Regions from separate parts of the Pedobacter sp. CFBP9032 genome, predicted to be linked through region 3. Evidence: riboswitches for the same ligand, from Rfam matches in the RefSeq annotation. Region 3 holds a riboswitch; each other region holds the start of a gene.
The links. A riboswitch is a leader RNA that binds a small molecule or an ion and turns the genes downstream of it on or off. The one in region 3 is predicted to bind S-adenosylmethionine.
Positions count from the first base shown of each region.

Region 1: linked by a shared signal. The riboswitch ahead of SOM16_RS01325 (SusC/RagA family TonB-linked outer membrane protein) and the one ahead of SOM16_RS07980 (O-acetylhomoserine aminocarboxypropyltransferase/cysteine synthase) in region 3 are both predicted to bind S-adenosylmethionine.
Region 2: linked by a shared signal. The riboswitch ahead of metH (methionine synthase) and the one ahead of SOM16_RS07980 (O-acetylhomoserine aminocarboxypropyltransferase/cysteine synthase) in region 3 are both predicted to bind S-adenosylmethionine.

Region 1 is NZ_JAXCWE010000001.1:299,636-307,912, forward strand. It holds gene SOM16_RS01320 (SusD/RagB family nutrient-binding outer membrane lipoprotein) at 1-1,331, opposite strand, end outside; gene SOM16_RS01325 (SusC/RagA family TonB-linked outer membrane protein) at 1,342-4,515, opposite strand; SAM riboswitch class I at 4,870-4,975, opposite strand; gene SOM16_RS01330 (TlpA disulfide reductase family protein) at 5,110-6,369, shown strand; gene SOM16_RS01335 (beta-xylosidase) at 6,681-7,742, shown strand; gene SOM16_RS01340 (hypothetical protein) at 7,759-8,127, opposite strand; gene SOM16_RS01345 (outer membrane beta-barrel family protein) at 8,221-8,277, opposite strand, start outside.
Region 2 is NZ_JAXCWE010000006.1:187,361-195,637, forward strand. It holds gene metH (methionine synthase) at 1-3,261, opposite strand, end outside; SAM riboswitch class I at 3,430-3,533, opposite strand; gene SOM16_RS13350 (Bax inhibitor-1/YccA family protein) at 3,689-4,426, opposite strand; gene SOM16_RS13355 (hypothetical protein) at 4,465-5,031, opposite strand; gene murQ (N-acetylmuramic acid 6-phosphate etherase) at 5,148-5,951, opposite strand; gene SOM16_RS13365 (S41 family peptidase) at 6,140-7,747, shown strand; gene SOM16_RS13370 (GNAT family N-acetyltransferase) at 7,822-8,277, shown strand, end outside.
Region 3 is NZ_JAXCWE010000003.1:331,582-339,858, forward strand. It holds gene SOM16_RS07975 (hypothetical protein) at 1,498-2,505, opposite strand; SAM riboswitch class I at 2,719-2,829, shown strand; gene SOM16_RS07980 (O-acetylhomoserine aminocarboxypropyltransferase/cysteine synthase) at 3,115-4,434, shown strand; gene SOM16_RS07985 (homoserine O-acetyltransferase family protein) at 4,479-5,567, shown strand; gene SOM16_RS07990 (homoserine dehydrogenase) at 5,837-7,081, shown strand; gene SOM16_RS07995 (hypothetical protein) at 7,164-7,613, opposite strand; gene SOM16_RS08000 (queuosine precursor transporter) at 7,644-8,277, opposite strand, start outside.

The DNA.
Region 1 (8,277 bases), on a different contig from region 3:
TAAATAAACCGGACAGGAATTTGTCCGTTTAATACAGTATTTGCCGATGCCGTAAGTTCTGGATAATCCAATCTGCGTCTTTCTGCCCAGGCTTCTAACCCCTGACCAAAAAGTGCCAGCCATTTTTGTTCGCCTATTGATTTTTTATAATTAGATGCATCATATTGAACAGCTCCCTGAGCCGTATAGTTAGCAACTAATGCATCAGCAACGCCAAATTGTTTTAAGGAAGCCACGATGCCCTGATTGTATAAATCAGCAGCATTTTCTGTTGTTAAACCACGAGCCGCTGCTTCTGCCCGATCAAACAATAATTCAGCATAGCTAAAAATTACAGCTGGTGATTGAGGAGTCAGGAAGTAAGCGCCTGGTCTGGATGTTCTGGCAAAGCCCAAATTACTGGCTTCCGAATTGGTTAACCCATTTGGTAAACCCACATATTCTGCTGGTGTAGCGGTTTGGGTTTTACTTGCATAAATTGGTAAACGAGGATCGTTCAAACTGAATAACTTATCTACAATAGTTTTACTAATCCGGTAGTCATCCCGGGTATCAAACTGTGCACTCACCGGGTTTTGCTGTGGTGAAACCTGGTAAATCAGCTGAGCAATCTCTGCGTTTGAACTGATATAGCTGCCACCTTCACTTTTTAGCTCATCCAAAACCTGTTGTGCTTTTGCTGGTTCCCGATCCGCAATGCGAAGCGCAACTCTTAAGCGCAGTGAATTCGCTAATTTTTTCCACTTGTTAATGTCACCACTGTAGATAATGTCGCCACTAATAGCTGTTCCGGCAGGGTTTAAAACGCTATTGGCAGTTTTTAAATCTTCCAGTATACCATAATAAACGTCTTTTTGTTTATCGTAAGCAGGCGTAATAAACTCATTAATTTTTCCGGCCTGGCTATAGGGAACATCACCATAAGCATCCGTTAGCAATAAAAAAGACCATGATCTTAACGTTAGCGCCACGCCCCTGTAATTTGGATTGTTCGTATTATTACCAATTTCAATTATTCTATTTAACCCGGTAATCGTAGTGGAGTATAGCGTAGACCAAAGGGAGGTAAAGCTGCTATTGGAATAGATAAAGCGATCTTCCTCGGTATACTGCACCTTAGCCCATTGCTGCACAAAAAGCAAACTGGAGTTCATGTTATTCGTGGTTCCCCAATAAGCATCGGCGGTGTTTTTAATTGCCGCAGTGAGCAAATAATCTGGCTGTGCATTCTCTGTAGCATTTGGATTAATATTGACATCATCCAGCTCTTTACGGCAAGAAGCGGTAAATAGCGAGAGTAAAATAAGCGTATATATGATATTATTTTTCATGGATTGAAGATTAAAATTTAATGTTCAGGTTGATTCCGTACGTACGTGTAGTAGGGTTTGATAAACTTTCCAAGCCTTGCCCGTTTCCGGTATTAAAGGCAACTTCCGGATCAATGTCTTCGGTATTGCGGTGTAAAATAGCCAGGTTTCTACCCACCAATGCCACCGAAACACCTTGTAAATTAAGCGAACGAATCCATTTAGTTGGTAAATTATAGGTAAGTTTAATCTCACGAAGTTTTACATAAGAAGCATCGAAAATATTGGCCTCATCTATGGTACGGAAAGACTTATAATACGTTTGTGCAGACAGAACCTTTTCATTTCGTTTGCCATCTGCAGTTACACCATCGAAAACCATTCCATCATCATAAACTGTCGCTCCAGTTGGTGCATTTGCGCCATTGGCCAACCTAACCGTTCCGTTTTCCTTTTTGTTATCTGGATAATAATAAGGAATCCCGCCAAATTCGGCGCCCCTTCCAGGTAAAGTAGAAGCCAAAACACCTGTGTAAGTTCCGGTAGCATAAGTGCCATTGTAGATAGAACCACCAAAGCTGGCATCAACCAAAACACCAAGACTAAAGCCTTTATAATTAAAGGTATTATAAATTCCACCAATCCAATCTGGCGTATATTTTCCAAGTACTCTTTTGGTTGGATCGGTTTGTGGTGCGCCCGTTGCATTTACCACGATGTTTCCATTGCCATCTCTCAAAAATGCATTACCAAATAAGGTTCCATAAGGCTGCCCAACAGCTGCAATTACCTGAGCCGAATTCGTAGCGACTACGTAATTTTGCAGCAAACCTTCCTGATCTAATTCAATTACCTTGCTTCTGTTTGCTGCATAGTTTACATCAATATCCCAGCTGAATTGTTTTTTGATCGGCGTAATCCCTAATTGCACTTCAATTCCCTTATTATTAATTTTGCCTGCATTCAGCAATTTAGATCTGAAGCCTGTACTCTGACTCACATCAACACTCAGAATCTGATCGTAACTATTGGTATTGTAAACACTTAAATCAAAACGCAATCGCTTGTTAAACAATACGGCCTCTGCACCTAACTCTGATGAGGTAGTGGTTTCTGGTTTTAAATTTGGATTTAAATCTGTAGCAGATGGTGTAAGCTGAGGACTAGATCCAAATGGTGCGCCAGAAGTATAGGTGTTCAGCAAACGATATGGATCTGCATCTTTACCCACTTTAGACCAACCTCCGCGAATTTTCGCATAATCCAATACTTCACTTTTAATGTCAAATGCTTCTGTAAGCACCAAACTTCCATTAAATGAGGGATAGAAATATGACCGGTTTGCCGCTGGTAAGGTAGATGACCAATCATTACGCGCCGTGATGTTGGCGAACAAATAATTTCTAAAGCCAATTTGCGCAGATGCGTAACCACTATAAGATTTTAACTCGCTGTAATTATTCGAAGAAGTTAAAGGATCTCTTGAATTACTTAGCGTGTATAAACCAGCAACAGCAAGGCGTGGGGCACTCTGATCATTCTGCTCAATATATCTGGACCGAATGTTCCCTCCTAATAAAGCTTCTAAACTGAAGTCATCATTTAGCTGCTTGTTATAGCTTAAAGTCGCATCGGTATTGTTTTCATTTACGGTGAAAGCACTTTCAGTATAAGAGCCAAATGGTGTCCCATTTGTGCCATAGGCGATTTTAATCTTCCGGCGATCATTATAATAATCTGTTCCAGAACGGAAATTGAAGTTCAGGCCATCAATAATTTTATAGTTTAAGCCCACACTTCCGATAATCCTGTTTCTGTTTTGAGCCACTGTATTTTCATAAGCTACCCAATATGGATTGCTGTAATAGCTATTATTCCAATTAAAAGTATTTCCATTTTCATCCAAATAATCTTTCAGCCTGTTAATATCTACCTGTCTACCGAACCAGGCAAACTGTAACATGGTACTGGTTGACCTTGAACCACCAGTTCCCGGTAGGTTATCAGAAGCCAGTTTGCTATAATTTGCATTTGCAGTGATGGTTAATTTCGGTGTTAACCGCAACGTGGTATTTAAAGCAAAAGAGTTTTTACCCTGACCAGAGTTGGGCACAATGCCTACTTGTTTCAGGTTATTGTAGGATAAGCGGTAATCAAATTTATCGCTGGCATCTTCGATAGATAAACCGTTAGCCAAAGAATAACCTGTTTCAAAGAAATCTCTCACATTATCGGGATTTGCAACAAACGGAACGGCTACGCCTTTAGAAAAGAATTGAGGAATTAAACGCCCATCCATTCTAGGACCCCAACTTTCATCAACGCCGTCATTTATCCCGGCACCTTTTCCATCTACATAGCTGAATTTACCTTCAGAACCTTGTCCGAATACATCTTGGTATTTCGGTAAGGTTAACAAACTTTCAATTACAGCATTGGAGTTGAAAGAAATCCCTAAGCCCTTTTTAGATTTACCAGTTTTGGTTTTGATAATGATTACCCCCGCAGCAGCTCTCGAGCCATATAAAGCCGCAGCATTCGGACCTTTCAATACACTGATTGATTCAATATCATTAGGATTAATATCAGATATGGCATTGGCATAATCTCTCGCACCGGCAGAGTTAAGTTGTGAGTTATCTACCGGAATTCCATCCACTACAAATAATGGCTGGTTATTCCCTGAAATAGAAGTTTCGCCACGAATAACTACGCGTGAAGATCCCATATCGCCCTGGCTATTCGTTACCCTAACCCCGGCCACTTTACCAGCAAGTGCGTTTACCAGGTTAGATTCCCGAGCTTCAGTTAAGCTTTCGCCTTTTAATTCCTGAACCGCGTAACCCAGAGATTTCTTCTGTCTGGAGATTCCCAAGGCTGTTACCACCACTTCATCCAGTGCATTCTCACCATCGCTCAGCGTTACCACCAGCGTTTTTGTTGCTTCGGCTACTTCTACTTCGCGGCTAGCAAAACCAATATAAGAGAAAACCAAGGTGCTTTTTCCTGCCACTGAAATGCTGAAAGCACCATTATTATCAGTAGTTACGGCTTGCTTTGTTCCCTTTACAAATACCGAAACTCCCGGCAACGTTTCACCTGTGGCGGCTTTTACCGTTCCGGAAATTGCAATAGTTTGTGCCTGAACGAAGTTGGAAAGCAAGAGCAAAAATAGTATTGCCTGAAGCTTTATTTTATTAAACATAATTAGGTGTGATTAATGGTCATTAAAAAATGTTGACTGTAAAAAATCACGGCAAAGCAATTCCAGTTCGCCATCAGGCGATTTTTTAGCAGACATAAATAATTATTTAATTAATTGAATAGATTTGGTATGTATTAGCCACTACAGCAATATATACCCTTGCACATTCGGAGGCTTAATAAGGTACCTGAATTTACTTTTTGAATTGACTGTTTTTTGTTAGTTTTTTCCATCAAATTTACTTTAACGCTAAATCAATACTCATCAGGATTGCGAAACTGGCTTATAAAAAAAGCACGCCCGTAAAATCAGGAGTGCTCTCATATATTATTACATAATAATTTGCATTCAACTGACTTAACTCACCCAAATTGCTTTGGGATGGAATTAGCACCATCGCTTTTTAAAGCTGGTTGCTAAGGTTTCGTAGGGCCATTCCCTCCACCTTTCTTGATAAGTATTTTAAAATAACTGCCGCAAAGATAATATAAAAATCATAATGACTACAAATTCTATAGATTTTATTGAAAATATTTTTTCTCCATTAATTTCATGCTTACCTTTGTGGCATTATCATTAGATCGAAAACACACTATGAATATAAAATCTTCTTTATTTCTGCTATTTGCATTTACGCTTTCGCAAACTTTACAAGCACAAACACACACAAAAAATTCTCCTGCAAAAAAATTAACGACTGCTTTTGTTCCAAATGGCAAATGGCGTGGTGCTTTTGAAATTAAACCTGGCGTAGAAGTTCCATTTAATTTTGAAATAACCAAAGGCACAGATCAACCGCATTTGGTTTTCCTAAATGCTGAAGAACGTTTTGAAGGTGGCATTGTAAAGCAGACATCAGATTCTATTTTAGTTTCTTTAGATCAGTTTGACAACGAACTGGCATTTAAAATTTCCGGCGATTCACTCGTTGGAACATTAAGAAAACAGGATAAATCCGGAACACCTTTGGCAGTAAGCGCAACGAGAGGAAAAGATTATCGATTCAAAGCTAATGGTAAAGCAGCTGCAGCAGATTTTTCTGGCAAATATGATGTAACGTTTAAATCTCCTGCCGGGAAAGAGGAAAATGCTGTCGGGCTTTTTAAACAACAGGGAAATAAAATCTCAGGAACATTTTTACGTGTTACCGGAGACTCCCGTTATCTGGAAGGAATTGTGGAAGGCAATGATTTTTATTTATCAAGTTTCATAGGCTCAGGCCCATCTTATTATAAAGGAAGTTTTGCTAAAGATGGCACACTTACCGGTGAGGTGGTAAGCGCAAGGGGAAATACCCCATTTATTGGCAAGCATAATGAAAATGCAACCTTGCCAGATGCCTATAAATTAACCTATCTGAAAGAGGGATACAAAACTCTCGACTTCTCTTTTCCGGATGTTGACGGAAAGAAAATCTCGCTGAGCGATGATAAATTTAAGAATAAGGTAGTGATATTAACCATCACTGGTACCTGGTGCCCAAACTGTGTGGATGAGGCTTCATTTATTGCTCCATGGTATAAAGAAAATCGGAATCGTGGTGTAGAAGTTATCGGAATCCATTACGAAAGACAACTGGATTCTGCCTATGTACGTAAAGCGCTAAGCAGGTTTAGAGAAAAATTTGATATTCAATATGATCAGGTCATCGCTGGTACGCCAGATAAAAAACTAGTGGCTGAGTCATTACCCGCTTTAAGTAATTTTCTTTCCTTCCCAACAACGATCATCATCAATAAAAAGGGTGAAGTAGCGCAAATCCATACCGGATACAGCGGCCCGGCAACCGGAAAGTACTATACTGATTTCGTGAAAGAGTTTAATACTGAAATTGATGCCTTGCTTAAGGAATAAGAATCAGCTGGATAAATTAATAAGGAACTTCCATACAAGGGCAGTATCGTCAATTTGGAAGCTGATCCCGAACTTGTAAGAACATGTGCTTATCGTGTTTCGACAAGCTTAACATGACAGCCGTAATAAATTATACTTTCGGTTGGTGGCTCACCAACCGAAATCTCACGGGTACTAAACCAACCTGCCATTTCTGGGGTAATATTGCAGCCTAAAAACAGGTTCAAAAATACTATGGAGACAACAATCGTTAGTTTAACGATTATTGTTTATTTTGGTCTTCGCATCCCTAACCAAATATTTGTATACCAATGAAAGTCCTTTTTAATCTCGCTATTTTATTCGCCTGTTTTTCCTGCGCCTTCTCTACTTCTGCACAAACTAAAACAAAAGTTCCGAAAGAAAAGGATATGGCAGCCTATTTAATGGTGTACTTTAAAGATGATACACATGGACTTTACATGGCTTTGAGTAAAGATGGTTATAGCTTCACTGATGTAAATAATGCAAAACCGATTATTGCCGGAGATACCATTGCTGAACAAAAAGGCATTCGTGATCCCTACATTTACCGCGCTCCCGATGGCACTTTCTATTTGGCTTTAACTGATCTACATATTTATGCGCAAAAAATGGGTTATCGTTCAACAGAATGGGAACGTGATGGAAAGCAATATGGCTGGGGGAACAATCGTGGATTAGTTTTGATGAAATCTAAAGACCTGATTAATTGGTCGCACCAGGTATTGCGGGTAGACCAGTCATTTCCCGAACTGTCGGATATTGGATGTGCCTGGGCGCCAGAACTAATTTATGATGAAAAAGAACAGAAAACAATGATTTATTTCACCATGCGTTTTGGCACTGGCAAGGATAAAGTCTACTATTCTTATATGGATAAAGACTTTACAAAAATGGAAACTCCCCCAAAACTATTGTTTACCTACCCGAAAGACGTAGCTTATATTGATGCAGACATTACCAAAGTTGGAGATCAATATCACTTATTTTATGTACCTCATGATGGAACAGCAGGAGTGAAACAAACGGTTTCAAGTTCTATTAATTCTGGTTATCAATACGACGATAAATGGTACGATCCTGAAGATAAAGGTTGTGAGGCCCCAACTGTTTACAAACTAATCGGCCAGAAAAAGTGGCACCTCATTTATGATATCTACCGCATCAATCCACATAACTTTGGTTTCAGCGAAACCACCGATTTTGTGAATTTTAAAAATCTGGGCCATTTTAACGAAGGCATAATGAAGGCAACCAATTTCAGCTCGCCAAAACATTGCGCTGTAATCCATCTGACTAAAAAAGAAGCCCAGAAATTAGCCAATTATTGGAAAGTAAAAATGAAATTTTAAAGGGCAGTTTCCGTAATCATTTATCTTCTCTTAATTTATTCTGAATTCCTGCAGCCAGCGTTTTTAGTTTCGTATAGCCAGCAGGCGAATTAATCTTCTTATCAAAATTAATACTTATTAATCCTGCTGTAGATTTTAACGTGAATTCATCTTTGTCATTCAACTTGATGTTTTGGTTTCCCTCGTGATCGAATGAGACCTTACTATTTAGTGCTGTATTCAGATAGGCCTGCAGCTGCGCTATTTTACTTTCACCGAAACTTGCTGAAAATTTATAGATCGTATCTGTATCAGTGGTTTTGATTGATAAATTATTTTCATTGCGTTGGCATCCAGAACCAAACATGGCGAAGAAAACCGAGATTAAGTATATTATTATTTTCATTTAAAAGGTTTTTAAACAATCGGCATACTAAACTAAAGACTCTAGATTAACGACTTCCGACTGCTGACTATAGCCTCCAAACTCGCAACTCAACTACCCTCCTGCCCTATTCTTCATTTCTTCGGTTGCAGTATTTCTGGATCTGGCAGA
Region 2 (8,277 bases), on a different contig from region 3:
ACCTGTTGTAACCGCAAAACCACCAAAATAATCCTGAATTCCCGTTTCCTTCGGTGCAATAAAATCCGACAAGGCATAATAAGGTTGCCCATCCACTTTTTCTGCCTGTTGGCGAAGCGTGTGTATAGTAACTAGTGCTGAGTCTTGAGTCGCTAGTCTTGAGTCGTTAGTCGCTAGTCTGGTGTCGCTGTTCTGACTTCCGCCTTCTGACTCCAGACTCCGGACTTCCAGTTCAATATCATCACCAACTGCATTTGCTGGCCAGAAACCAATCACGCCCCTAGCGGTCAGTAATTTTTCATCAAGAATCCGTTTTAATAACGCTTGTGCATCGTCAAAGAGTTTTTTAGCCTCACCACCAACGTTTTTATCATCAAAGATTTTTGGATAGCTTCCACGCAATTCCCAGGTGTGGAAAAAAGGTGTCCAATCAATGTAAGGCACCAGTTCTTCCAGTGGATAATTATCAAACACCCGCGTTCCCGTAAATTCCGGTACAGGAAGATCTGGTTTAAAATCAATCTTAAATTTATTTTCGCGTGCCTGTTCAATTGTTTTAAAACGCTTATCAGAACGCTTATTTAAATGTGCCTCACGGGCTTTATCATATTCTGCTCTGATACCAGCCACATATTCATCCTTCGTTTCCGGATTCATTAAAGTGCTGCAAACCGTTACGCTTCTGGAGGCATCTAATACATGGATGGCAGGACCAGAATAGTTTGGTGCCACCTTAACAGCCGCATGAATCCTTGAGGTTGTAGCGCCGCCTATAATTAATGGAATGGTAAAATTCTCGCGTTCCATTTCTTTGGCAAAGTGAACCATTTCATCAAGAGACGGTGTGATTAATCCACTTAAGCCAATAATATCTGCATTGATTTCTTTGGCTTTTTTAATGATTTCCTGCGCCGGAACCATCACGCCCATATCTACAATTTCGAAGTTATTACACGCTAAAACTACGCCTACAATATTTTTACCGATGTCATGTACATCTCCTTTTACGGTAGCCATCAGCACTCTTCCTGCTGATGAACTCTGATTCTGATCGGGATTATCTAATTTCTCCTGTTCTATAAATGGCAATAAGTAAGCTACAGCCTTTTTCATTACTCTGGCCGATTTCACCACCTGGGGCAGGAACATTTTCCCAGCGCCAAATAAATCACCCACAATATTCATCCCATCCATTAAAGGTCCTTCAATTACCTGGATTGGGCGGGCATATTTTTGACGGGCTTCTTCCACGTCATCGTCCAGATATTCTACAATTCCTTTAACTAAAGAGTGAGATAAACGTTCCTCAACAGATCCCTTTCTCCATTCTTCATCCTTTACAATTTCTTTACCCTTAGATTTTACGGTATCAGCATACTCTACTAAACGCTCAGTAGCATCATCCCGTCTATTCAAAAGTACATCTTCTACCCTTTCTAAAAGTTCTGGTGGAATTTCCTGATAAACCTCCAGCATCCCGGCATTTACAATCCCCATATCCAAACCAGCCTGAATAGCATGGTAAAGAAAGGCAGAGTGCATCGCTTCCCGAACAGTATTGTTCCCTCTAAATGAGAAAGAGATGTTGGAAACGCCGCCACTTACTTTTGCATGTGGCAGGTTTTCCTTAATCCACCGGGTGGCATTAATAAAATCAACCGCATAATTATTATGCTCTTCCAATCCGGTGGCTACCGTTAAAATATTAGGGTCAAAAATGATATCCTCTGCCGGAAATCCAATTTCGTGCACCAAAATATCATAACTTCTTTTACAGATTTCTTTTCTCCGCTCGTAGTTATCAGCCTGACCTTGTTCATCAAAGGCCATCACTACTACTGCAGCACCATATTGCATAATCTTTCTGGCGCTTTCCCGAAATTTATCTTCTCCTTCTTTTAAGGAAATCGAATTCACAATTCCTTTTCCCTGCAAACATTTCAAGCCATTTTCAATAACCGACCATTTTGAGGAATCGACCATGATGGGCAACTTTGCAATGTCTGGTTCAGAAGCGATGAGGTTTAGAAACTTAGTCATGGCGGCTTCAGAATCAAGCATTCCCTCATCCATGTTCACGTCAATCACCTGTGCGCCACCTTCCACCTGTTGCAAGGCTACGGCAAGCGCAGCTTCATAATCACCCCCCAAAATCAGTTTTGAAAATTTAGGCGAACCAGTAATGTTGGTCCGCTCTCCAATGTTTACAAAAATGCTTTCTGGTGTAATGGTTACAGGTTCAAGACCACTTAAACGCATAAACGGTTGTATTTCCGGAATTTTTCTTGGCGATGCTTTTCGCGCATTTGCGGCTATACAGCCAATATGATCGGGTGTGGTACCACAACAACCGCCTACAATATTTACGAAACCAGAAGCAATAAAATCATCAACCAAATGAGCGGTTTCATGCGGCTGCTCATCATATGCTCCAAATTCATTTGGCAAACCTGCATTTGGATAAGCCGAAACATAACATCCTGCTTTTGCAGCCAGTTCCTCAATATGCGGACGCATTTCTTTCGCACCCAACGCACAATTAAAACCAATACTTAATGGCTTCGCATGCATTACCGAGTTTAAAAAAGCCTCTGCCGTTTGTCCTGATAAAGTTCTACCCGAAGCATCGGTAATGGTTCCGGAAATCATGATTTCCAGTTTACGCCCAATTACTTCTTCATATTTTTTAATGGCAACAATGGCCACTTTTGCATTCAGGGTATCAAAAATAGTTTCAATCAGCAATACGTCAGATCCACCATCTACCAAACCGCGTACCTGTTCATAGTAAGCAGTTTCCAATTCATCAAAGTAAACCGCCCGGTAACCTGGATCATTTACATTAGGAGACATGGAAAGAGTTCTATTCGTTGGACCAATCGCACCGGCAACGAAACATTTACGATCTGGATTAGCCGCCATAAATTCATCAGCAGCTTCTTTTGCTACCTTCGCACCTTCGTAACTGAGTTCATAAGAAAGATCTTCCATCTGGTAATCAGCCATAGAAATTCTTTGCGTGCTAAAGGTATTGGTCTCAATGATATCTGCGCCAGCGGCCAGGTACTCGAGATGAATGGCTTTAATAATATCCGGACGAGTAATGTTAAGCAAATCATTGTTGCCTTTTACGTCACATGGGTGATCTTTGAACCGTTCTCCTCTAAAATCCTCTTCGGTAAGTGTATAACGTTGAATCATAGTGCCCATTGCACCGTCGATTACTAAAATCCGTTTTTCTAATTCTGCTCTTATGCTCATTGTTGTTTAGTAGCAATTAGTTAGTATCACCTATCAAGATATGCTTGATGAACGACCTAACCTCAGATATAAGCAAAAAGTATGAATTATCTTTCTGATACTTGACACTTTATACCTGATATTTAAAAAGCTTATTCAAAAAAGTTGGCACATGGATAGTACTTCCTTAACTTATCTTTCTCCCGGCTAACCGAGATTAGAATGTAGCACCTTGTTGGCACAGGTTGCTAAGACTTCGTTGGGTCTAATCCCTCCGTCTTTCTTAATAAGCATACAAAAATGCAACAAAGCAACATCATTTCCAAAATTTATCGCTTCGCTGCCAAATAAAATTACAAAGGCCATGCAAATATGCACAGCCTTTAAAATAATGTTCTGCAATTAACCTGAAACCATACAAAAGCAATGGTTAAGGGTTTTTAGTAAATTATCTTCTGCTACCAAAAAGACGCAATAGCGAAACAAATAAATTAATAAATGTAATATAAAGCGACAAAGCACCCATTATTGCTAATTTTTTGCTGTCGGCCAATGCAATTTCATTTCCGCTTTCATCCAAACCTTCGCCAATTCTTTTAATTTCCTGAACCTTGTAAGCAGTAAGCGCTGTAAAAATAGCCACGCCAACAAAGCCTAAAATATAGTTTAAAGTATCGCTACCGATAAAGAAGTTAATCAAACTTACCACCACTAATCCAATTACACCAGCCATCAGAATCGGTCCGAATTTACTCAAATCCACATCTGTTGTATATCCCATTATGGCCATAACAGCAAAAATTATCGCAGCTGCAACGAAGCATATGGCGATAGATGCCGAGGTATAAATTAGGAGAATAAAGCCTAGCATAACGCCAGTAAGCAAAGAGTATAACAGAAATATGCCCACTAATGCAGGAAATGATAACCTTTGCATTGCGGCGCCCATGATCATTACTAAACCCAGTGGCGCGAAAATGGCGATGTATCCAAATATGGTAAATCCTTTTTCAGCTACTAAGTAAGATAAGATTCCCGGAGAATTTGCTAATACAAATGCAGAAACGCTTGAAACGATTAACGCAACGAACATCCATAAGAATACGCTGGCAAAGAATTTTTTAGACACTGAGTTTTCCTGTACGAAAACACTATTGCCCTGATATTGATAATTTTGTTGTTCCATTTTTATTTGTGTATTTAAATGATTTTAAAAATAATACTTTAATTCAGTCTTTTTGTCAGCATTTCTTCAACTTTCTTAAAGAACTGTAGTGGTTTTAAGGTACGCCAGGGCAGGTTATCGAAAGCACCACCAAAGTTGATGTAATAATCGATGTTGTTATCTTTAAATTCCCTGATTACATGTTCCTGAAAGTTTACCCCAACAATCCAGCCATCTTCTACTTCCTGAAACCACTCTTCATAATAACTGTCATCTGAGGAATGAAAATTCAGCACATTTTCACCAATTAAAATGAACTTGTTAATTCCTTCATCCATCATCAACTCCAGAATATCGCGCTTAAGCAACATAATATCATTATTAATGGCGTCGTTCCACTCGCCAATAAATTCTATAATGGCATAACTGTGGTCATAATCGGCATATAATACTTTCATATATAAAGTATTCGAACCAAACTCATCCCATTGTGGGTGAAGCAAAAAATTATAGATCTGCTTATCAAAGTATAACTCAGAATATTCGGTATTATAAAATGGCGAACGCTCATCTTCTGCAGAAATATAATCATCTCTCCACTGGTAATACGGCTCTATCTCGTGCATGCTCTTTTTTATAATTATTGAGTGATTGGATTTTGAATGATTGAATGCTAAAATTACTTTCAAATTCAATCATTCCATCATTCTCTCATTCTAACATTCTCTCATTCTAACATTTCTCAGTGTCCTGCTTCTACCGCTTTACGCACGCTGCCATGTTTGCTCAATAAATCTGCAGCAATATCATAGCTAACATTTAACTCATCAGCTACCATTTGCGTACCGCGATCAACAAGTTTATGATTAGTTAACTGCATATCTACCATTTTGTTTCCTACCACACGTCCCAATTGAACCATAACCGTGGTACTCAGCATATTTAAAACTAACTTTTGTGCCGTTCCGGATTTCATTCTGGTAGAACCGGTAACAAATTCCGGACCTACCACTACTTCTACCGGAAAATCAGATTCGGCGGCAATTGGTCCCCCGGCATTACAAACAATACAACCTGTTAAAATACCATGTTTACGTGCAGTATTTAAGCCACCAATTACATAAGGCGTAGTGCCCGAAGCAGCCAAACCCACCAGGCAATCTTTTTCGTTGATATTAAATTCCTGCAAATCTTTCCAGGCCTGTACAGCATCATCTTCAGCAAATTCTACAGCTTTTCTAATTGCGGTATCGCCACCGGCAATAATTCCAACTACCCAATCGAACGGAACGCCATAGGTTGGTGGACATTCAGATGCATCAACTACACCTAAACGGCCGCTGGTACCTGCACCAATGTAAAAAAGGCGACCACCTTTTTTCATCCTTTCGGCTACTGCCGAAGTTAGTTTTTCTATCTGAGGCAAAGATTTTTCAACAGCAAAGGCAACAGTTTTATCTTCATTATTGATCCTCTGCAAAACTTCCATTACCGACATTTCATCAATGTGGCTATAGTTTGATTCCTGCTCGGTAACTCTATTCATATATTTATTTTTGATAAAATTCGGTAAATCTTTTCTAAAATCTATCCTAAAAATTTAAAAATATAGATCATCATATCAGGAGGCCTGCTTTTAACTGTTAATTTATGTGAAATATTATAAACAAAAGACAAGAAATTGCAGTTAAAAATATATCAACCCGCTTATTTTCATAAATTTGCATAACGCCAATGAAAAAGAATACCCAAAAAAACATACTAATTGCCATAAGCTATTCTGTGATCCTGATAGTAGGCATGTATTTGGGTATTAGGTTTATTAAAAGTCAAGGATTTGGCGTAACCAGAAGGCCTGAGCTGGCAAGTAATAACAACGAAAAGCTTGAAGAAATTCTACACATCATTAACAAAAACTATGTTGATGAAATTAACACTGATTCATTTCAAAATTTGCCAATTGACAGTGTTTTACATCAATTAGATCCCCATAGTGTTTATTTGCCTCCTGCAGATGCACAAGATATGACCGATAATCTGGAAGGAAACTTTGAGGGGGTTGGTATAGAATATTATATGCTTAATGATACCATGATGGTAACGGGTGTAGTAAAAGACGGGCCAGCTTACCAGGCAGGTATTAAACTGGGTGATAAAATTTTAACCATTGATACCACCATGGTAAGTGGCAGAAATTTACCCAAGGAAAAATTAACAGGAAGATTTAGAGGAAAAGCTGGCAGTGGAGTTGGGGTAACTTTGCTACGCAGCGGTACGCAGGTACAAAGCCGGTTAATGGTTACCCGCGGTAAAGTGAACATTAGCAGCATCGATGCTTCATACATGATTAATGCCGAAACCGGTTATGTCCGGATTAGTAAATTCGGTGCCAATACCGATATTGATTTCGGTGCGGCAGCTGCTAATTTAAAAGCGAGGGGTATGAAAAAACTGATTTTAGACTTGCGCGATAATGGTGGCGGCTATTTTTCTGCGGCCACAGGTCTGGCCGATCAGTTTTTACCTGAGAACAAATTAATTGTTTATACACAAGGGAAACATGAACCTAGAACAGATTATTTCTCTACCGGAACAGGTGCCTTTCAAAATGGAAAGCTAGCCATATTAATTAATGAAAATACAGCTTCTGCAAGTGAGATCGTAGCCGGAGCGATTCAGGATTTAGGTCGTGGTATTATTGTAGGCCGCCGCTCCTTTGGTAAAGGCCTGGTACAAGAGCAATTTGCGTTTGGCGATGGTTCTGCACTCAACTTAACTATTGCCAGGTATTATACGCCATCTGGAAGAAGCATTCAGAAATCATACAAGAAAGGTTATGATGCTTATAAACATGAGTTGGATGAACGCATGAGTGATGGAGAATTAACCGGCGACCGGAGTTCTTTTCAAGATTCGATAGAAAAAAATGAAGGCGTAAATCTTCAGCAACATAAACGTGCGAAAACTACCGGAGGTATCCAACCTGATGTATTTGTAAAGTTAGATACTACCGGATATAATAAATTTTACGCCGGCCTGGTAAGTAAAAAGGTATTGTCAGATTATGTTTTTAATGTTTTAACCAGCCGCTACAGCGCCAGCTTTGTGGAACAGAATATTAATTATTTCAATTTAGGAGATAATGACTTCAAAGATTTCATCGGTTATATTCAGCGTAAAAATGTTACGATAGACCGACTACAACTTTATAGCTCAAAAACAGTAATTTTAAATGATTTGAAAGCATTATTATGTCGTTATTACCTTGGTGATGTTGGTTACTACCGCTCTGTAAATCAAAATGATAACGCGATTAAACAAGCGTTGGTAAATTTGCAATAGGTAGCATCAATTTCCTTGAGCTAAGTTCTTCTATCCAAAAAAATTTACTTCATTCAAAACCTTCATATTTAATATTGAGTTTAAATCTTTATCAGTTCAATATTTATCAGATGATTGAAACAGACCGCTTAATTTTAAAACCACTTCATCATAATCAGCTTTTAAAATACATTCATGATGATCACTCCCTCGAAGAAGAATTTGGACTTTTGCCAACCAAAAAAAGTATAGCCCCCGGACTGCAGAAAGCATTGTTGGAAAGCACATTACCTTGCGTTTCAGATCAGGACAGGAACTATTGCTATAAAACTTTATGGATCATCATTTCTAAAGCTGATAACAAAATTGTGGGTGATATATCTTTTGTTGGCGAACCCGATCAGCAAGGAGAAATTGAAATTGGATACGGCACTTATGAAGCTTTTCGGGGCAGAGGTTTTATGATGGAAGCGATTGGCAGAATAATAAACTGGGCAAAAGAACAAGCAAATGTACAAGCCATTTTTGCCACTACTGCGAAAGAAAATATT
Region 3 (8,277 bases):
ATTGCGAGCCGGCAGTTTTGTTTCTCTTGCTGTCAAAAGAAAAAAGGCCCGTCCGGCCAGGACACAATAAAATCCTTTTTAACCCGAAGAGTAAAAGACATTTTTTTGCAGCATTATATATAAGTTGGTGTCATCACCTGCCGTAAAGTTTCCCGCTGCGCTGCCTTACCTCGGCTGGCCGCCGAAGGGCTATTTTCTTTTCCTTGATGAAAAGAAACAAAAATCAAGGCTTGGATCTGATGTCGGATTAGCGCGTTGAAATTTAAATGGCGGTAGCGCAAGGGCTCAATTTGCTTTGTAATAAAGATTTATTATAGGAGCCGTTCGCGCTACCTTGGGTTGTGGGGAGATTTGAATGGAGGTGTAAAAATTTCAACGGCTTCTCCTTCCAACATCTCCTATGCCGGATAGCAGGACGGCAATAGCATGATGAGAAAGCAGGATGCAGACTTAGATTTAGAACAAGAATGGCGATCGCTATCACTACCCAGCAAGGCCAAACCACCGCTTCTTCGTTCTGCTCTTAGACCGGCATGGTCAATTTTTTGGGATGGCACTGACCTAGCCTATCTACTGACTTAGATAAAAAAATTGCGAGCCGGCAGTTTTGTTTCTCTTGCTGTCAAAAGAAAAAAGGCCCGTCCGGCTAGGACACGATAGATCCTTTTAAACTCAAAGCATAAAAGACACTTTTTTGTACCATTCATCTATCGGCTGGTGTCAACACCTGCCGAAAACTTTTCCCACTACGCAGCCTTGCCTCGGCTAGCCGCCGAAGGGCTATTTTCTTTTCCTTGATGAAAAGAAACAAAAATCAAGGCTTGGATCTGATGTCGGATTAGCGCGTTGAAATTTAAATGGCGGTAGCGCAAGGGCTCGATTTGCTTTGTAATAAAGATTTATTATAGGAGCCGTTCGCGCTACCTTGGGTTGTGGGGAGATTTGAACGGAGGTGTAAAAATTTCAACGGCTTCTCCTTCCATCATTTCCTAGGCCGGATAGCAGGGGGGCCATAGCACGATGAGAATTAGGATGTGTACTTAGATTTATAATAATAATGGCCATCGCTATCACTACCCAATAAGGCCAAACCACCGTTTCTTCGTTCTGCTCTTAGACCGGCATGGTCAATTTTTTGGGATGGCACTGACCAAGCCTACTCACTAACTTTAACAGAAAAATTGCGAGCCGGCAGTTTTGTTTCTTTTGCTGTCAAAAGAAAAAAGGCCCGTCCGGTCAGGAAAAAACAGAATCCTTTTAAACCCGAAGCGTAAAAGAAATTTTTTTGTAGCATTCATCTATCGGCTGATGCCAGCATCTACCGAAACTTTTCCCGCTACGCAGTCTTGCCACGGCTAGCCGCCGAAGGCTTCTTTCTACCTTTTTCTTGATAAAACAAGTCCCTTCTTCCTCTGGACAACGTTCATAATAATGCCTTTAATAATGTTTGCCAATGTACAAAGTGACAAATCTTATTACTATAATGCTTACATTTTACTATTTCGGATTGCAAACGGTGACTAATTTCACCGAGTAATTAGGATTTAATGGTTCATTAGTTTGTGCCAACCTTTGTGAACCCGTATTAGCGGGACAAGCAATATCTCCTGCGGCATCATAAACTAATTTCGTTCCTGAAACGACTAATTCTTTCGGCACATATACCTGTACCTTAGTAACAGAGTAACCTGAAGGAAAATAGCGTAAATAATATCCATCAGGGTGTTTCGTCCAGATACCGCTTGGCACATCTGCTCTTGGCGGTGCCATCCCAGCAACTATAGCATACTTTTCCATATCTGCGTATGTGTAATTACCCGAGGAAACCAATTGTCTGATATTATTTTCAGCTTCAAAAACTGCCCTTATGCCAGAAGGTAACTGATCTTTAGCTTTTTGCATCACATCAAATGGAAGCACCCCTAGAGCACCGCCTTCCAGCATGGTTATCTGTTGTGGACTTAGTAATTTCATGGCAGTAACTTTCACCTGTCCGTTATAATTAGCAAACCTGGTACGCGCAATAATGGTCCATAGCAATGCCTGGATATCATGCTGTTCTACCTCCGAATGTTTTTCTGCACTTTTGATTATGGCAATCACAACTTCTTCTTTTGAACCTAATACTGGCGCAAACATGTAGCCATCACCTTTAGCAGGTGCAAAAGTTCCCGCCATCAGGCAATAACTTTTATTGGTCATTTCGTAAAGTCCTTCACAAAGTAAATAGCCACCCTCCGGATTTTTCGGTAATAAATATAATGGTTGTGCTTTTAAGGTAGCTTTAAAATCAGGCATCATTTCCCCCTCACGATTCACATCTTCAAAGCTTGTGGTAATTGCACCAGGCTGTTTTAAAAATTTATCGACGCCAAGTGCCTTTGCACCCTGAGCTGTACCAACTTTTAAAAGTTTGTCTTTAAGTCCACCAAACTGCGCATGGGTATTATTGATGCTGGCAAAAAATATAGACAGTGCAAAACAGATGATTTTAGCGTTTTTCATTAATAATCAAAATTTAAATAGGTTGTACAAACTTAAAATATTAACTGTTAATTTCTTATTAATTATTTCAAGGACTATTTAATCATGAATTTTCAGCTTCAAAAACATTAATTTATCAATATTTCGAAATTTTATTTTGTGAATTGAAAATAAATTCTCACATTTGAAATATTATTTGGCGACAAGCTTAATAAAAGTCAATCTAATCGGATTGATTTATAAAGAAGTGGCGAGAGACTGGCTCTATGACCCACTGGCAACCCTCAGAAAGAGAAGGTGCCAAATCCTGACCAACTAACATGGTGTTGTTTGGTGATATAAATTAAAAAGATGAATACAATAAATCTTCAATCGCAGGGCGAAACGAGTCTTCAACTCAAGCAAATAGATATCTCTTCTATTCCGTTTATTTGTTGCGATATGCAGGTAATTACTTGTATGTGCTGTTGCATATAGTAATTTAAAAAACTTCCTCATTTGTTTATTTTCAAACTGGAAGGTCCTGGTTATTCAGGATACGCCCCTAGCCTGGAATTTCTTCTTTCTAAAGCTTGAAAATCTAAGTTCAATTTATTCATTAACAGTTAACTACTCATTCAATTTTAAATTATGTCAGCTTCCTATAAATTTGAAACCCTTCAGTTGCATGCCGGTCAGGAAATAGACCCTACAACTGGTTCACGTGCAGTTCCAATCTATCAAACCACTTCTTATGGTTTTAAAAATGCAGAACATGGTGCGAACCTTTTTGCATTGAAAGAATTCGGCAACATCTACACCCGCCTGATGAACCCGACCACAGATGTATTTGAAAAAAGGATTGCAGCGTTAGAAGGCGGTGTTGCTGCATTGGCAGTTGCGTCCGGGCAGGCGGCGCAATTTATAGCGCTTCATAATATTTTGGAAGCAGGTGATCACATTGTTTCATCCTCGCATGTTTATGGCGGAACCTACAACCAGTTTAAGGTTGCTTTTAAACGCCTAGGCATTCAGGTTGATTTTGTTAATCCGGATGTTCCTGAAGAATTTGAACAAAGCATTAAAGAAAATACCAAAGCAATCTATTTAGAAACTATAGGAAACCCTTCTTTTAGCGTTCCTGATTTCGAAAAGATTGCTGCTATTGCGAAGAAATATGATATCCCCTTTATTGTTGATAATACCTTTGGTGCTGGTGGGTATTTATTTAAACCACTAGAGCATGGTGCGAACATCGTAGTAGAATCTGCAACTAAATGGATTGGAGGCCATGGTACCAGTATCGGTGGCGTTATCGTAGATGGTGGAAGTTACAACTGGGGAAATGGCAAATTCACGCAATTTACAGAACCCTCTGAAGGCTATCACGGATTGGTTTTTAATGATGTATTCGGTATTGGCGGGCCTTTCGGAAATATTCAATTCATCATCCGTGCCCGTGTAGAAGGCTTGAGAGATTTAGGGCCGGCACTTTCCCCTTTCAATTCATTTCTTCTATTGCAAGGATTAGAAACCTTATCGCTTCGCGTGCAACGCCATGTAGATAATGCTTTGGAGCTGGCCACGTGGCTGGAAAATCATTCATTGGTAAAGGAAGTTCATTATCCTGGTTTAGCCAGCAGCCCTTATCACAATCTGGCAAAAAAGTACTTAAGTAATGGTTTTGGTGGTGTATTGTCTTTTGAACTAAACGGAACTAAAGAAAATGCAAGTCAGCTCATTGATAGCTTAAAATTGGTTTCTCACCTGGCTAATGTTGGTGATGCGAAGACGCTGATTATTCAGCCTTCAGCCACTACGCATCAGCAGTTAAGTGGTGAGGCGCAATTAGCTGCAGGAGTAAAACCAAATGCCGTAAGAGTTTCAGTTGGCATTGAACATATTGATGATATTAAAGCTGATTTTGAGCAAGCTTTCGCTGCCATAAACGCAGAGAATATCCATGCATAAGTGGCAAAGAATTTAAGCTTTTTTTAACGACAGTACATTACAACATGCAAAACAGTATAGACAATAGCAATTCAGCGCATTTCGCGGCAACCTATCATCATCATAAATCATTCAAATTAGAAAGCGGAAAAAAGATTCAAAATCTTCAGGTTGCTTATCAAACCTATGGAAAGCTTAATGCCAGCAAAAGTAATGTGATTTGGGTATGCCATGCCCTAACCGCTAATGCAGATGTTTTTGAATGGTGGGAAGGTTTATTTGGGCCGAATGCCTTGTTTAATCCGGAAGATCATTATATCGTATGTGCAAATGTTTTAGGTTCTAATTATGGCACCACAAATCCGTTAAGTACAAACCCGACGACTGGTTTATCGTATTACCTGTCTTTTCCCCAGTTTACCATTCGCGATTTTGTATCTGCACACCAGTTGCTGGCCAATCACTTAGGAATTGAATCTATTAAATTGCTAATTGGCGGTTCTTTAGGCGGTCAGCAAGCAGTAGAATGGGGAATTATTGAACCATCACGTATTGAGAATTTAATTCTCGTAGCTACAAATGCGGTACATTCTCCCTGGGGAATAGCCTTTAACGAAAGTCAACGTTTGGCAATTGCTACAGATAGAACTTTTTTTGCCAATCAGCCTAACGGCGGAAGTAAAGGTTTAAAAACTGCAAGAAGCATTGCACTTTTGAGTTATAGAACCTACAATGCTTATGGCAATACACAGGTGGAAAGTGTAAATGATAAGACAGATCATTTTAGGGCCTCATCCTATCAGAATTACCAGGGTGAAAAGTTGATCAATCGTTTCAACGCTTATAGTTATTATTATCTAACTAAAGCGATGGATAGCCATAATGTTGGTCGCAATAGAAATAGTATTGCAGAAGCATTACAGCTAATCACTGCAAATACATTGGTAATCGGAATTGAAAACGATTTTCTGTTTCCATTATCGGAACAAAAATTCCTGGCAGACCAAATTAACAATGCAAAATTTGCTGCTATTCACTCCGAATATGGTCATGATGGTTTTTTAATTGAAACGAATGCTTTAACAAATATTATCGGAACATTTATCAAAGAAAGCAGAGATAAAAAGATCATCAAGTTGCAGCATACTGCTTAAAGGGAAAGCTGAAAGGCAAAAGCTAAAAGTGTAAAAGCTTAAAGACCAATGATGAAAACTTAAGCAAACAGAAAATAATGTAAAAACAAATTTAGTAGTGGACAGCTTTTGACTGCTTGGTTTAGATACCGAATACTCGATACTAGCTACTTGATACCAGCTACTCGATACTCGATACTCGATACTTGATACTCGATACTTAATACTTAATACTTAATACCAGCCACCCAATATCACTACCTAACACCGCTACTTGATACTATAAAAATATGAGTAAGAATTTAAAAATTGGATTATTTGGTTTCGGCGTTGTCGGACAAGGATTATTGGATATCATTCAAAGTCAGAATCTGAATCTGGAAATTATAAAAATCGCTATAAAAGACCCGAAGAAAAAACGTACGCTTAACAAAGATTTATTTACTACAGATCGGAATGAAATCCTCAATAATTCGGAAATAAATACCATTGTCGAGTTGATTAATGATGCGGATGCGGCTTACGAAATTGTAACTACCGCATTGAAAAATGGCAAGAATGTCGTTTCTGCGAACAAAAAAATGATCGCCACACACTTAAAGGAGTTAGTAGATCTTCAACAAGAGCATGGCACTTCTTTGCTTTATGAAGGTGCGGTTTGTGGAAGTATTCCAATCATCAGAAATTTGGAAGAATACTATGATAACGAACTTTTCCATGCTTTAAGCGGAATCTTTAATGGCTCATCGAATTACATATTATCAAAAATATTTAATGAGAACCAAAGCTATCATGCCGCGTTAAAAGAAGCACAAGACTTGGGTTTTGCAGAAACAGACCCTATTCTTGACGTTGGAGGTTATGATCCAAAATATAAACTTTCTATCGCTACAGCTCATGCCTATGGGTTATTCGTTAACCCTGATGCCATTTTAAACATTGGAATTCAGAATCTTTCTGCAAACGACATCAAATATGCCCGTGAGAAGAATTTCAAAATCAAATTGGTACCTACTGCGAGAAAGGTAAACAAAACTGACATTGTTACCTATGTACTGCCCAAGCTCGTGGCGAAAGATGATTTCCTGTATAATGTAGAAAATGAGTACAATGCCGTTACTGTTCAGGCCGCTTTCGCCGATAAGCAATTCTTTTTTGGCAAAGGTGCAGGCGGGCATCCAACAGGCGCAGCAGTATTATCAGATATTGCAGCATTACGTTATGATTATCGTTATGAATACAAAAAATATCATTCAGAGAATGGCGTAAAACATACCGAAGATATTTTACTTGAAGTTTACCTACGCTATGCAGATGAAGATTTGATTACACTATTAGCATTTGATGGGATTAGTGAACGTTATTCTGCAAGTAATTTTAAGTATGTTATTGGTACCGTTAAATTACAAAACCTCATTAAAAACCGTGATCTACTGTTAGATGCTGATGTGTTTATTGCTTACACCGGGAGACAGATTTATAAACAAGAACAGGTTGCAGAAAATGTTTTTGCTGAAGAACTGGCTTCCCTATAAGATTTTTTTAAAGTTAATTTTTTTTATTTGTTTTGTTGTTAAGCAAAAGGTCGGAGCGATTCCGACCTTTTTGTGCTTTAGCTCATGGCTTTATTTTTAAGTATTTCTCTATAATGACGCGATCAATATTGGCTTCTACTACCTTCTCTACTCCTTTTTGAATCAAAGTATCTTTGTCAAGAGCTATTTTAAAGTTGAAAGTTTTACCCTCCCATTTTTTGTCTTTATAAAAATCAAGATGTTCGGTATAGTCGTCATCACTTAAAGTATAACTTCCTCCACCTGCATCAAAGTTAGTGGTATCTTTAGGATTGCTGCTATGCCTTAAAAAGGCAAAATGCGATCCGTTGATTATCTTGATCATTTTAACATCACCATCATAATTGGTAACCTGCGTTTTACCTTTTTCTATTGTGGTGGCGGAAATCAGCTGCCAACTCCCCTCCAGGTTAAGGCTAGCATTCTTTTGCTTTTCATTTGAGCAGGACAATACCGAAAGCGTTACAAATGCCAGTAAATAATTTATTCTCATACTTTAGAAATTTGGTTTAACATTCAGTCGTTATCCTCTGCCTGCCATCTGCATCAATTTATGCGCGAGTTCTTTCCCTAAATAACCATCAATAATGGCATGTACAACATACAAAATTGGTGTCATTAAAATAGCCACAAGGAATTTGTAAGTGTAGTTTACCAATCCAATAGCGGCCACCATTTGCCAACTATAATGATATTGTGGATTGAGGTAAAAGGCAATAAAGATTACCACAAAACTATCAATTAACTGCGATACCAAAGTGGAGCCTGTGGCACGTAACCACAGGGCTTTTTCTCCCGTTACCCGTTTAATGCGGTGAAAAATTACTACATCTGCCAATTGCCCCACAATGAAAGCGACAATGGAGCCTACAATAATCCACATGCCCTGACCGAATATACCGGCAAACGCATTGTTCATATTTAGGTCTTCACCGTTGATATTTTGGTGTACCCAAAAATCGGCAGCACTCAAATGCATGGAACCCCAAACCACCAAGAATGCAAACGCGATTAGAATAGACGTTAAAATGGAAAGGAAGCGAACCTGCTTTACACCGAAGTACTCGTTAATGATATCAGTCATGATGAAAATAATCGGCCAGGTCAACACACCTGCAGACATCACAAATGAGAGATTCTTTACGCCTAATAAATTG